One region of the Nonomuraea sp. NPDC050733 genome, then DNA from elsewhere that is predicted to be linked to it. Evidence: riboswitches for the same ligand, from Rfam matches in the RefSeq annotation. Region 1 holds a riboswitch; each other region holds the start of a gene.
What was found. Region 1 has a riboswitch for cyclic di-AMP ahead of AB0H64_RS23250 (C40 family peptidase). Riboswitches for the same ligand answer to the same signal wherever they lie in the genome.
Positions count from the first base shown of each region.

Region 2: another riboswitch for cyclic di-AMP. It lies ahead of AB0H64_RS01310 (CHAP domain-containing protein); the one in region 1 lies ahead of AB0H64_RS23250 (C40 family peptidase).
Region 3: another riboswitch for cyclic di-AMP. It lies ahead of AB0H64_RS06135 (hypothetical protein); the one in region 1 lies ahead of AB0H64_RS23250 (C40 family peptidase).

Region 1 is NZ_JBFAHO010000014.1:152,541-155,864, reverse strand. Features, by position in the region: gene AB0H64_RS23255 (NlpC/P60 family protein) at 1-738, shown strand, start outside; cyclic di-AMP (ydaO/yuaA leader) riboswitch at 1,189-1,345, shown strand; gene AB0H64_RS23250 (C40 family peptidase) at 1,419-1,946, shown strand; gene AB0H64_RS23245 (class I SAM-dependent methyltransferase) at 2,804-3,324, opposite strand, start outside.
Region 2 is NZ_JBFAHO010000001.1:285,412-288,735, reverse strand. Features, by position in the region: gene AB0H64_RS01315 (ABC transporter substrate-binding protein) at 1-407, opposite strand, end outside; gene AB0H64_RS01310 (CHAP domain-containing protein) at 791-1,504, opposite strand; cyclic di-AMP (ydaO/yuaA leader) riboswitch at 1,518-1,657, opposite strand; gene AB0H64_RS01305 (Gfo/Idh/MocA family oxidoreductase) at 1,776-2,729, opposite strand; gene AB0H64_RS01300 (aldo/keto reductase) at 2,750-3,324, opposite strand, start outside.
Region 3 is NZ_JBFAHO010000002.1:562,296-565,619, reverse strand. Features, by position in the region: gene AB0H64_RS06140 (alpha/beta hydrolase) at 1-445, opposite strand, end outside; gene AB0H64_RS06135 (hypothetical protein) at 804-1,619, opposite strand; cyclic di-AMP (ydaO/yuaA leader) riboswitch at 1,807-1,944, opposite strand; gene AB0H64_RS06130 (DUF5302 domain-containing protein) at 2,129-2,329, opposite strand; gene AB0H64_RS06125 (aldo/keto reductase) at 2,403-3,263, opposite strand.

The sequences.
Region 1 (3,324 bases):
ACCGTGGCCGACCTGCGCCAGCAGGTGATCTCGATGGCCGTCAACAGCTACAAGCTGGGCAGCGACGTCACCTCCATGCCCGGCGTGATCGGCTCCGACGATCCCATGAACACCCTGGGCGGCCTCGCCCTGGCCGATCAGGTGACCCGCGAGCGCGCTGACAAGCTCACCGCCTTCGACCGGGAGAACCGCGGCCTCAAGGCCGAGCGTGACAAGGCCGAGGAGGCCCTGGCCGCCGCCGACAAGGAGCGCGACGCGGTCCGCAAGGAACGCGCCGAGGTCCTCAAGCTCATCGCCCAGCAGAAGAAGCTCCTCGACCGGCTCGGCGCCTACCGGGCGGGCGACCCGAACAGCACCGGCATCAAGTACACCGGTTCGGCCTCGGGCAACGCGGCGGCCGTGCTCAGGTTCGCGTACTCGCAGGTGGGCAAGCCGTACGTGTTCGGCGGCACGGGCCCCGGCGGCTGGGACTGCTCGGGGCTGACGCAGGCGTCGTGGCGCGCGGCCGGCGTCTCGCTGCCGCGCACCACCTGGCAGCAGTGGGCGTGGGGTGCCTCGCGCAGGGTGGCGCTGAACGCGCTCCAGCCCGGGGACCTCATCTTCAGCTCGGGACTCGGTCACGTAAGCATCTACGCGGGCAACGGCCAGATCGTTCACGCGCCGCAGACGGGCGACGTCGTCAAGGTCGCCACCCTCTCCTCGTACGGCGGCGCCCTCGTCGGCGCCATCCGCCCGTAGCGCGCCACGCGGCGGGTCCCTCACCCCTGAACCGACGGCGCTGCCCCGCTGTGGCGAGGCAGTGTAGCGGCCGCGCGCGCCTCTCGTGACGGGAACGCCAGTAAAGAAGTGAAGCGATCAGTGACCGCTCATGGCCACGTGGCCTGCCGTCATGCCGGGGACAAACCTGACAAATGTGACGAAAGAGTCCTGACAGGCGCCTGATTCGTCAAGTGTGAGCAGAGTCACATTTACGTAACGAATCATGGTGGCTAGCTGGGCGTCGTCACCTTACTGACACCTTATGGCGATCTTTACAGCTTGACCTGTGCTTTGCCGTGCCATGACTTCTCGGCGTAACTTCTGGCGTCGCGGCGAACAAGCCATGGCGCCGCGAACCAACATCGGTCCCACCGATGTGGACGAGATAGCAATCCATCGGTCGCCGCCGTAGATATCCGTACTTGTTGCGGTGGTGGCCTGCCGAGTCCGTGCAGCCAGGAGGCACGGAGCCGGGGACCCAGCGATCCCGAGCGGGATCAGGGGTGAATCGGCGCGTAACGCGCCGTAGGGCGACTTCCAGGCCCGAATCCGTCAGCTAACCCGGTAGGCGTTCGTGGAAGATCCAAGGAGAAATCCTGTCTACCCACTCGCACAACCCCCGTCTGTCCCGAATCGCCCTGAGCGGCGTCGCTCTCACCATGACCGTGACGGCCGGAGGTCTGGTCCTCCATGCTCCGGCGGCCCAGGCGGCAGGGACGACGAGCACCACGGCCGGTCCTTCCACGGCTTCGGCGGGCACGGCCGCCGCGCCGGTGAAGCCGGCCGCGGGCAAGACGGCGAAGGCCTCCAAGGCCGTCCGGCAGCAGGCGAAGGCCCGTACGGCCGTCGCCGTCGCCAAGGCGCAGATCGGTGACCCGTACCGTTACGGCGGCACCGGCCCTGGCGCGTTCGACTGCTCCGGTCTCGTCCAGTACGCCTGGAAGAAGGCCGGCGTGAGCATTCCCCGCGTGACGAACAGCCAGTTCGCACGCGTCAAGAAGAAGGTCTCCTGGAAGAACCTCCAGCCGGGTGACCTGATGTTCTTCCGGGGGCTCGGTCACGTGGGCATGTACGTCGGCCACGGCAAGATGGTCCATTCGCCGCGGACAGGTCTGACGGTACGCGTCGAGAAGATCAGCGGATGGCGCAAGTCGTCGTTCGTGGGGGCGGTACGTCCCGGCCTGTGAGCACGCACGAAGACCCCGTCCCGGGTTGGGGACGGGGTCTTCGCGCGCTCTGGGAGGAACTCCCGGGGCCCCCTGGCTCCAGCGGAGCCGAGATCGGCGCTCAGCGGCCCTCAGGGCCCTCTCGCGGGCACCCGCGTCCCTCCCAGACGCGGACCCGCTACCGCGGCTTCCACCGCCCGACCGCACGTCACGCTCGACGTACCACTGCCGCATCTCGTCGGGACCGAATCGGGAACGCTGAGGCCGCGTCTGGTGACGGCGGAGCGTCTCGCCCCAGGACACATCAAGGTAGAACAGCGCCGTCCTGCCGAGGTGGTCACGACGCAGGCCGGCCGGCATCTCCCCGTACCGGCTCGCGGTGAGGATGCCCAGCTGACCACCGCGGACCACCATCCGGCCGTCCTCGGAGAATCCGGCCACCGCTGGCTCTTCCCCGGCCAGTACGCCGGAAAGCACATTCATCCTGCGAGTCTGAACCGCCTCCTGAACACGGTCGGAGCGCACAGCCGCCCCGGACGCAGCACCGCGCTGATGGACCTCGCCTCGCAGCTGCCCGCCGTTGTCGTCAGCAAGCTCCTCGGCCTGCACATCTCCACCGCTGCTGAACGGACCCAAGCCGCTGGGAACAGCCGGCGGGAAGCAGCGGCCGCACAAGTAACGGCCCCCTGCAGCTCCGGCCGTCGGAGTGGGCGCGAACGGCAACGTACGCCAGGCCCGTCCGTCCAGGTCACTGATAGCGCGCGATCTCGTTGGGCGGGCGCACTCGCGCACATTTCCGTTCCATCACCCCAGCGCCTTCGGCGGCGGGTCCACAACCTGAAGGAACGTCGCTTGTCGCCACCGCCGCCCGCACGGGCTCAGAACCGGTAGCGGAGAATGCGTGCTCCTTGCCGGGACAAGGCCGTGCTGCGGGCGGTGAGACGGGTCAGCGCGCGCAGGGGTTGCGGGAACCGGGCTATTTCCGGTGCGCGGGTGAGGATCTGCTCCTCGATGAGTTCGAGGCCGGCGTGCCAGGACTCTGGTTCGCGTGGGTCGTCGAAGCCCTGGGCGGCTGTGATGCCGAGTGCCTTGATGGTCGGGTGGTACTTCATGGCCCAGGCGGCGAAGCGGGTGTAGCCGTTCAGCGCGAGCTCGCCCGATGGGAAATGGCCGGCCAGCGCGCGGGTCATCGTCTGGAAGGAGTCGCCGGGCATGAAGGGGAGCAGCCCCTCGGCGACGATCATCGCCGGCCGGTCACCGGGGACGGCTGTGAGCCAGTCCGAGCCGGTGAGGTCGGCTCCGACCAGGTGGGAACGGCCGGGCAGACATTCGGATCGCAGGTCCACCACTTCCGGGAAGTCGATGTCGTACCAGTCGACGCCGGGCGGGGGATCACAGC
Region 2 (3,324 bases), on a different contig from region 1:
GCCTTGCGGCTTTCCAGGCCGTACTGGCCGAGGTCGGCGAAGAACTGCGGACGGGCCGCCATGAGGCCCATCGCGCCCTCGTCGATGCCGACCACGTCTCCTGCGCCTGCCCCCGCCTGGAGACGCTGGAGGAGCTGCGGCAGGTACACGTCCTCGAACCGGTCGGTGAGGTTCGTGTACTTGATCTGGATGTTCGGGTGCTCGGCGTTCCACTTCTTGACGGCCTCGTCGTAGCCGAAGTTCTCGCCGCCGCCGAAGGTGTGCACGTTGATCGTGACCGGCTCCGCCGCCGCGCTGCTCTGCGAGCCCGCCGGGGTGGCGCCGCCACCGCCGCTGCTGCACGCCGCGATGGCCAGCAGCGCCGTCATCGCGGCTCCGGTCACGACGAAGCGCTTGTGGTTCTTCATTCGGAACCCCTCTGGGTGGTGAATGTGGGAGGTGCATCGCGACGTGAGGCCGCGATGGGAAGGTCTTGGGAGCGCTCCCACAAAGAGTGCCCTCATGGCGTGGGGGCCGTCAACGGCCCGCAACGCAACCGTTACCTCAGGCCGGATTTGGCGCCGTGAAAGCGGATTCAAGGCCGCAAACAGCGCGAAAAGGTCGCTGGGAGCGCTCCCATACCATCTGTCCCGTTAACGCCACAGGAACGGACAACCCGCTGAAGGCCGGGGCGGGACGAGGGGTGTCAGGCGTACGAGAGACCTGCCCGGAACGCGAGCGAGCGCGCGCCGGGGGAAGGCGCGCGCTCGCTCCCTCTGGGGAGAGGTGGGGGAGTGGTAGGGGGACCGGGTCAGCCGGCGTAGTTCGGGTAGCCGTAGCCGACGACCTGGGAGGTCGGCCGGACGCGCTGCTCGACGCGGCCGTTGCCGGTGTTGCCCTCGATCGTGGAGATCGTGCCGTTGCCGTTGTCCTTGACGACGAACCCGACGTGGTTGATGTCGTCCAGGCTCTTGCTGCCGCTCCAGGAGAAGAAGACGACGGCGCCGGGCTTGGGCGCGCTGCCCCAGCGGTGGTTCTGGGCGAACCAGCGGGCGTGGGCGACGGTGTAGGCGTCCCAGCCGACCTGCGGGCGGGCGCCGGTCTGCTCGCCGACCCAGGAGACGAACATCGAGCACCAGGCGGCGTTGAGGTAGGCCTGCGGCGAGCCGCCGTCACGCTTGACGGTCTCCAGCGCGCGCTGCGACTTCGCGTACCACTGCTGGAACTTGGTGCCGCCGCCGTAGGCGTTCTCGGAGGTGCCGACCTGCGCGCGGGCCACGTCGAGGACCTTCTGCGCGGTCACGTTGACCCGGCCGTACTGCGAGCCGGACGCGGCTTGGCTGTTGGCGGCCTGGCTGTTGACGCTCTGGCTGGTGGACGAGTTGGATGCCGGCCCCACGTGCTCGGGGGTGTCCGCGTTGGCCGGCGCGACGGCGCCGAAGGCGGCCGAGGCGATGATGGTCGCGCCGAGGGTGGCGCGGATCGTTCCGGGCGTGAGGGCACGGAGGAGACGGTGCTTGGCCATCGAGAAGGGATGCTCCTTGCTTCCATGCCGCTTACCGGGTTAGCTGACGGGTTCGGGCGTGGAAGCTGCCCTACGGCACAAGGAAGTGCCGATTCACCCCAAGAGAAGTGGGTCCCCGGTTCCGCGCTCAGGCGGATTCAGCGGTCACAGGGGGGTCCTGTGATGATCTGTGCGATAGGCCGGCAACGAACGGGCAAACCGGACGTAAGCCGACGAACAGGATTTAAGGTAATACATCCGGCAAGAGGATTACAAGTGGATAAATGCCCAGCTAGGAGAGCTGGGAGCGTGCCTCCTCCAGAAGCCCCATCATGGCAAGGCTTTCGTCCAGTGGCATGATCTCGCTTTCGGTCCGTCCCTCGGCCAGGGCGTCCCGTACCTCGCGCAGCTCACCCGCGTATCCGTTGTCGGCCGGGTCGAGGTCGTGGACCTCCGTCGCCATCGACGCTCCGCTGAGCACGACCCGGTTCGGGGCCCAGAACGGCGCCTGGATCTCGGCCCGCATCCCCGTGCCCACCACGTACGCGCTGTTGGGGAACGAGGCGAGCAGCGAGGACTCCACCAGCGCCCGCCTCCCGCCGGGATAGACCAGCACGCCGCCCGCCTCCGCGTCCACGCCCGACGGCGCCAGGCAGCCCGTCATCCGCACCTCCGACGGCGCCCCGAGCAGCAGCTGGGCCAGCCCGAACGGGTAGATCCCGAGGTCGAGCAGGGCCCCGCCACCCAGCTCCGGAGCCCACAGCCGGTGCGCCGGATCGAACGGCAAAGCGAAGCCAAAACTGGCCTGCACCGAGCGGATCTCGCCGAAGCGCGGGTCGGCGGCCACCCGCCGGATGAGCGGGTTGAACCGCATCCACATCGCTTCCATCAGGAAGACCCCGGCCTCGCGGGCCAGGCGCACCATGCGCTCGGCGTCGGCGAGCGAGGCGGCCAGCGGCTTCTCGCACAGCACGGCCTTGCCCGCCGCGATGGCCGCCTCGGCCACCGCCAGGTGCTGGGCGTGGGGCGTGGCCACGTACACGGCGTCGACGGCCGGGTCGGCGCACAGCTCCGCGTAGGAGCCGTACGCCGACTCGGCGCCGAGCTCCGCGGCCAGCGCGTCGGCGCGGTCCAGGTCACGCGAGCCGACGGCCGCCACCCGCATGCCGGGCTCCGCGGCGATGACCGCGCCCACGGTCCGTGCGATACCGCCTGTCGCCGCGATGCCCCATGCGAGATCCCTCATGGCGAGGGATCATAGCTTTTTTACCCAAATGTGGCGGGATCGGGCCCAAGGCGGCGATTGGCGTTGAGTGCCCCGATAGCCGCCAGGTCCTCGTCGTCCAGGACGAAGTCGAACACGTCGATGTTCTCCCGGATGCGGGAGGGCGTGACCGACTTGGGGATCGTCACGTTGCCGAGCTGGATGTGCCAGCGCAGCACGACCTGCGCCGGGGTGCGCCCGTGCTTGGCGGCCAGCGTCTGGAACGCCGGCTCCTCCAGCAGGCCCCGGCCCTGGCCGAGCGGGCTCCACGCCTCGGTGAGGATGCCGTTGGCCTCGTGGAAGGCCCGCAGTTCGTGCTGCTGGAGCCACGGGTGCAGCTCGATCTGGTTGATCGACGGCGTGACCCCGGTCTCGTCCATGAGCCGGGTGAGCGCCTCCACCGTGAAGTTGGACACACCGATGGCCCGGGCCCGCCCGTCGCGGTGCGCCTTCTCCAACGCCCGCCAGGCACCCACGTAGGCGTCCTGCTTCAGCACGGGCCAGTGGATGAGATAGAGGTCGACGTGGTCCAGGCCGAGCCGCGCCAGGCTCTCGTCCAGGGCCCGCTCGGCGCGGT
Region 3 (3,324 bases), on a different contig from region 1:
GCAGCACCGCGCTCGCCGCCGGCGTGGGAGGGGCGACCCGCGAGCCGGGCGTGGACATGATGGAGGTGAGCGTGAGCACCCGGCCGGGATGCCGGATGGCCAGCGTCTGGGCGATCATGCCGCCCATCGAGGCGCCCACCACGTGGGCGGCGCTCCAGCCGAGCGCGTCCATCAGCCCGGCGGCGTCGTCGGCCATGTCGTCCAGCAGGTACGGCGCCGGGCCTCCGAACACGGGCTGGCCGAGGTCGTGCAGGTGCGTCGACAGGCCCGCGTCGCGGTTGTCGAAGCGGACGACGTGGTGCCCCTGCTCGGCGAGGAGGCGGCACAGGTCGTCGTCCCAGTGGATGAGCTGGGCGCCGAGGCCCATGACGAGGAGGAGGGGACGGGCACCGGCCGTGCCGAAGCTCTCGTAGGCGATCTCGATGCCGTTGGCCTTCGCTCGCATGGTCACGAGAAACAGAATGACATTCGGATCGCGGGCCGGTAAAGCCTCCACGCCGATCCCTGTGCGCGGAGACCCTGTGTGCGGAGACTCTGTGCGCGGAGACCCTGTGCGCGGAGACCCTGTGCGTGGAGGGCCGTGTGCGCTGAGATGCGCGCACCCCGCCCCGGAACCGCCGGGGCGGCGGCGGTTCCGGAACGGGGTGGCGAGGTGGGGGCCTGGATGGAGAGGCAGGCAGGCCCCCAGGGGAGGCCGGACCGGACGGGGTGGCGTCCGGACCCGGCCGATGGTCGGGTGCCGGCCGGCGTGCCGCCCGGGGGAGGCGGCCGCAGGCCGAGGGGGTCAGCGCTGGACGAGGGGGTCAGCGCTGGACGAGCTTGCGCAGGCGGTCGCGGCCGAGGTACAGGCCGCCGCCGACCGCGGCCACGCCCACCAGGGCGAGGCTGGCCGAGGTGCTCAGACCCTCGTCGCCGGGGGTGGCGTCGCGGGCCTCGGTGCGGGTGGTGGCCTGGGAGGCGTTCACCACGCGGGCGTGGTCCTTGTCACGGGACGAGACGGAGGTGCCCTTGCCGGCGGATCCGGCGCCGGACTCCTCCGGAGCGGTGGACTTGTCCTCGGCCAGCACCGGCGGCTTGGCCGGGTTGTGGTCGACGCGACGCCAGGCGCCGGTGGAGAAGGCGACCGGGTGGTTCTTCTTGCCCACGCCGTTGCCCCACTTGGTGATGACGTAGCTCACCTTGATGTGGCCCTGGCCGCCGACGCCGTCCACACCGAGCGTGCTGGAGTTGAAGCGGCCGCCGGTGAGCTGGGCGAAGGTCTTGGCGTCGAGGTCGAGCATGACGCCGCTGCTGGAGGGCACGCCCGGGCCGCGGTCCCCGACGAAGAAGGGGGCCTTCTTGCCCTTGTACATGACGTAGCCCTCGGTCATGAGCGGCCAGCTGGGGCTGGCGGCCAGACCCTTCTGCATGGGCTTGCCACTGGCCGGCAGGCCGGTGTCGCCGGCGCGGCCGGAGGAGTCGTCCCAGAAGTAGGAGGCGGTGGTCGAGCCCTTGAGGAGAACCTGCTGGCCCTCGTCGGTGTCGGCGTGCGCCGCCGTGGTGCCGGCGCCGATGGTGAGCGCGCCGAGTACGGCCGCCGTGAAGAGGCTGAAGGAACGCATGCCAAGTCGTTCGGACATGTGTTGAAAAAGTCCTTTACGTGGGGTACAGAGGGGCGCGCTCAGAAGAGATGGGGACGCGTAGCCGGGCAGAACGCCGAACGGGCACTACGCGAGAGCGCGAGAGAAGGTCAGGGGGAAGGGGTGCCGCTCAGGAGGCGGCTGGTGACACTGTCCCGTCCGGGGGTACGCGGTAGCGCATGAAGTCTTGTCCTCTCCATCTCGCCTACCGGGTTAGCTGACGGGTTCGGACGTGGAGATGCCCTACCGGCCAAGGTGCGGCCGGATTCACCCCAGAGGTGGGTCCCCGGTTCCCGCGCGGCGCGGGATTCGGCGCCGGCCAGTCGCCGCTTCCTGACGAAGGGCTAGGTCACTGACCGGAATGCGCTTGACTCTAGCCAGCGAACCGGACAAAAGCAAAGGTAAGCCCATAAATCGGGCGAAGATCTACCTTGCAGGCAAAGAAAAAGAGGGGTACGGCATGCCGTACCCCTCCAGGAAACCAGGTCTCAGCCCGTGCTCCGGACGCCTCAGCCTCCGCTCTTGCGCCGGAAGGAACGCTTGCTGGCGGCCGGTCCGTGAGCGCCGTGAATCTTGGAAGCGTCGCCGCCCCTGCCACCAGCGCCCGAGTCGGCCTGCCGCGCACGCTTGCGCTCCAGCGCCTCACGGAACTTGCGCTTCAACTCGTCCTCGGGAGTTTCGCTGGCTTCCGGCTCCGGTGTTTCCGTCATGAGGACCTCCTGGTGTTGGGGACATTCAAAGCTTCGCACGCCCGAACCCGCCGCGCGAAACCGGCGGGCCGCCTCAGCCGCCGAGAGCGGCGAGCTCCTCGGAGGTGAGGACCAGGTCCGCCGCCGCCACAGAGTCGAGGATGCTCTCCGGCCGGCTCGCCCCGGGGATCGGGACCATGACCGGGCTGCGCGCCAGCTCCCAGGCCAGGCAGACCCGCTGCGGAGACACCCCGCGCTGCTCGGCCACCCTGGCGAACCCCTCGTACGCGCCGCCGAGCCGCCCCGCCGCGCTGATCCCGCCCAGCGGCGACCACGGCAGGAACGCCACGCCCAGCTCCTCGCACAGGTCCACCTCCGGCTCGCTGGAGCGGAACGCGGGCGAGTACTGGTTCTGCACGCTCGCCAGCCGGCCGCCGAGGATGTCGTAGGCGATCCTGATCTGGCGCGGGTTCGCGTTGGAGATGCCCGCCATCCGGATCTTGCCGGCGTCGAGCAGGTCGCGCAGCGCGCCGATCGTCTCCTCGTACGGCACGGCCGGGTCGGGCCGGTGGTGCTGGTAGAGGCCGATCGCCTCGACGCCCAGGGCCTTCAGGGACCGCTCACACGCCTCGACCAGGTACGACGGCCGGCCGTCCAGCCCCCATCCGCCCTCCGGGGGCCGCGTGTGGCCGCCCTTGGTGGCCACCAGCACCGCGTCGCTGTCACCGCCCCAGCTCGCGAGCGCCTTGGCGACCAGCCGCTCGTTGTGACCCACCTCGTCGGACGCGGGAGTGTAGGCGTCGGCCGTGTCGATCAGCGTCACGCCGGCGTCGAGCGCCGCGTGGATCGTCCGGACCGACTGGGCCTCGTCGGGCATGTGCCCGGCCACTGACATGGGCATCGCGCCGAGACCGATGGAGCTGACGGTGGTCTGTCCGAGTGGTCGCGTGTTCATGCGGACCATCCTCCCCCTGGGGTGACCGAAAGAGGAAGGCGACCCTACCGGTTTCGCCAGC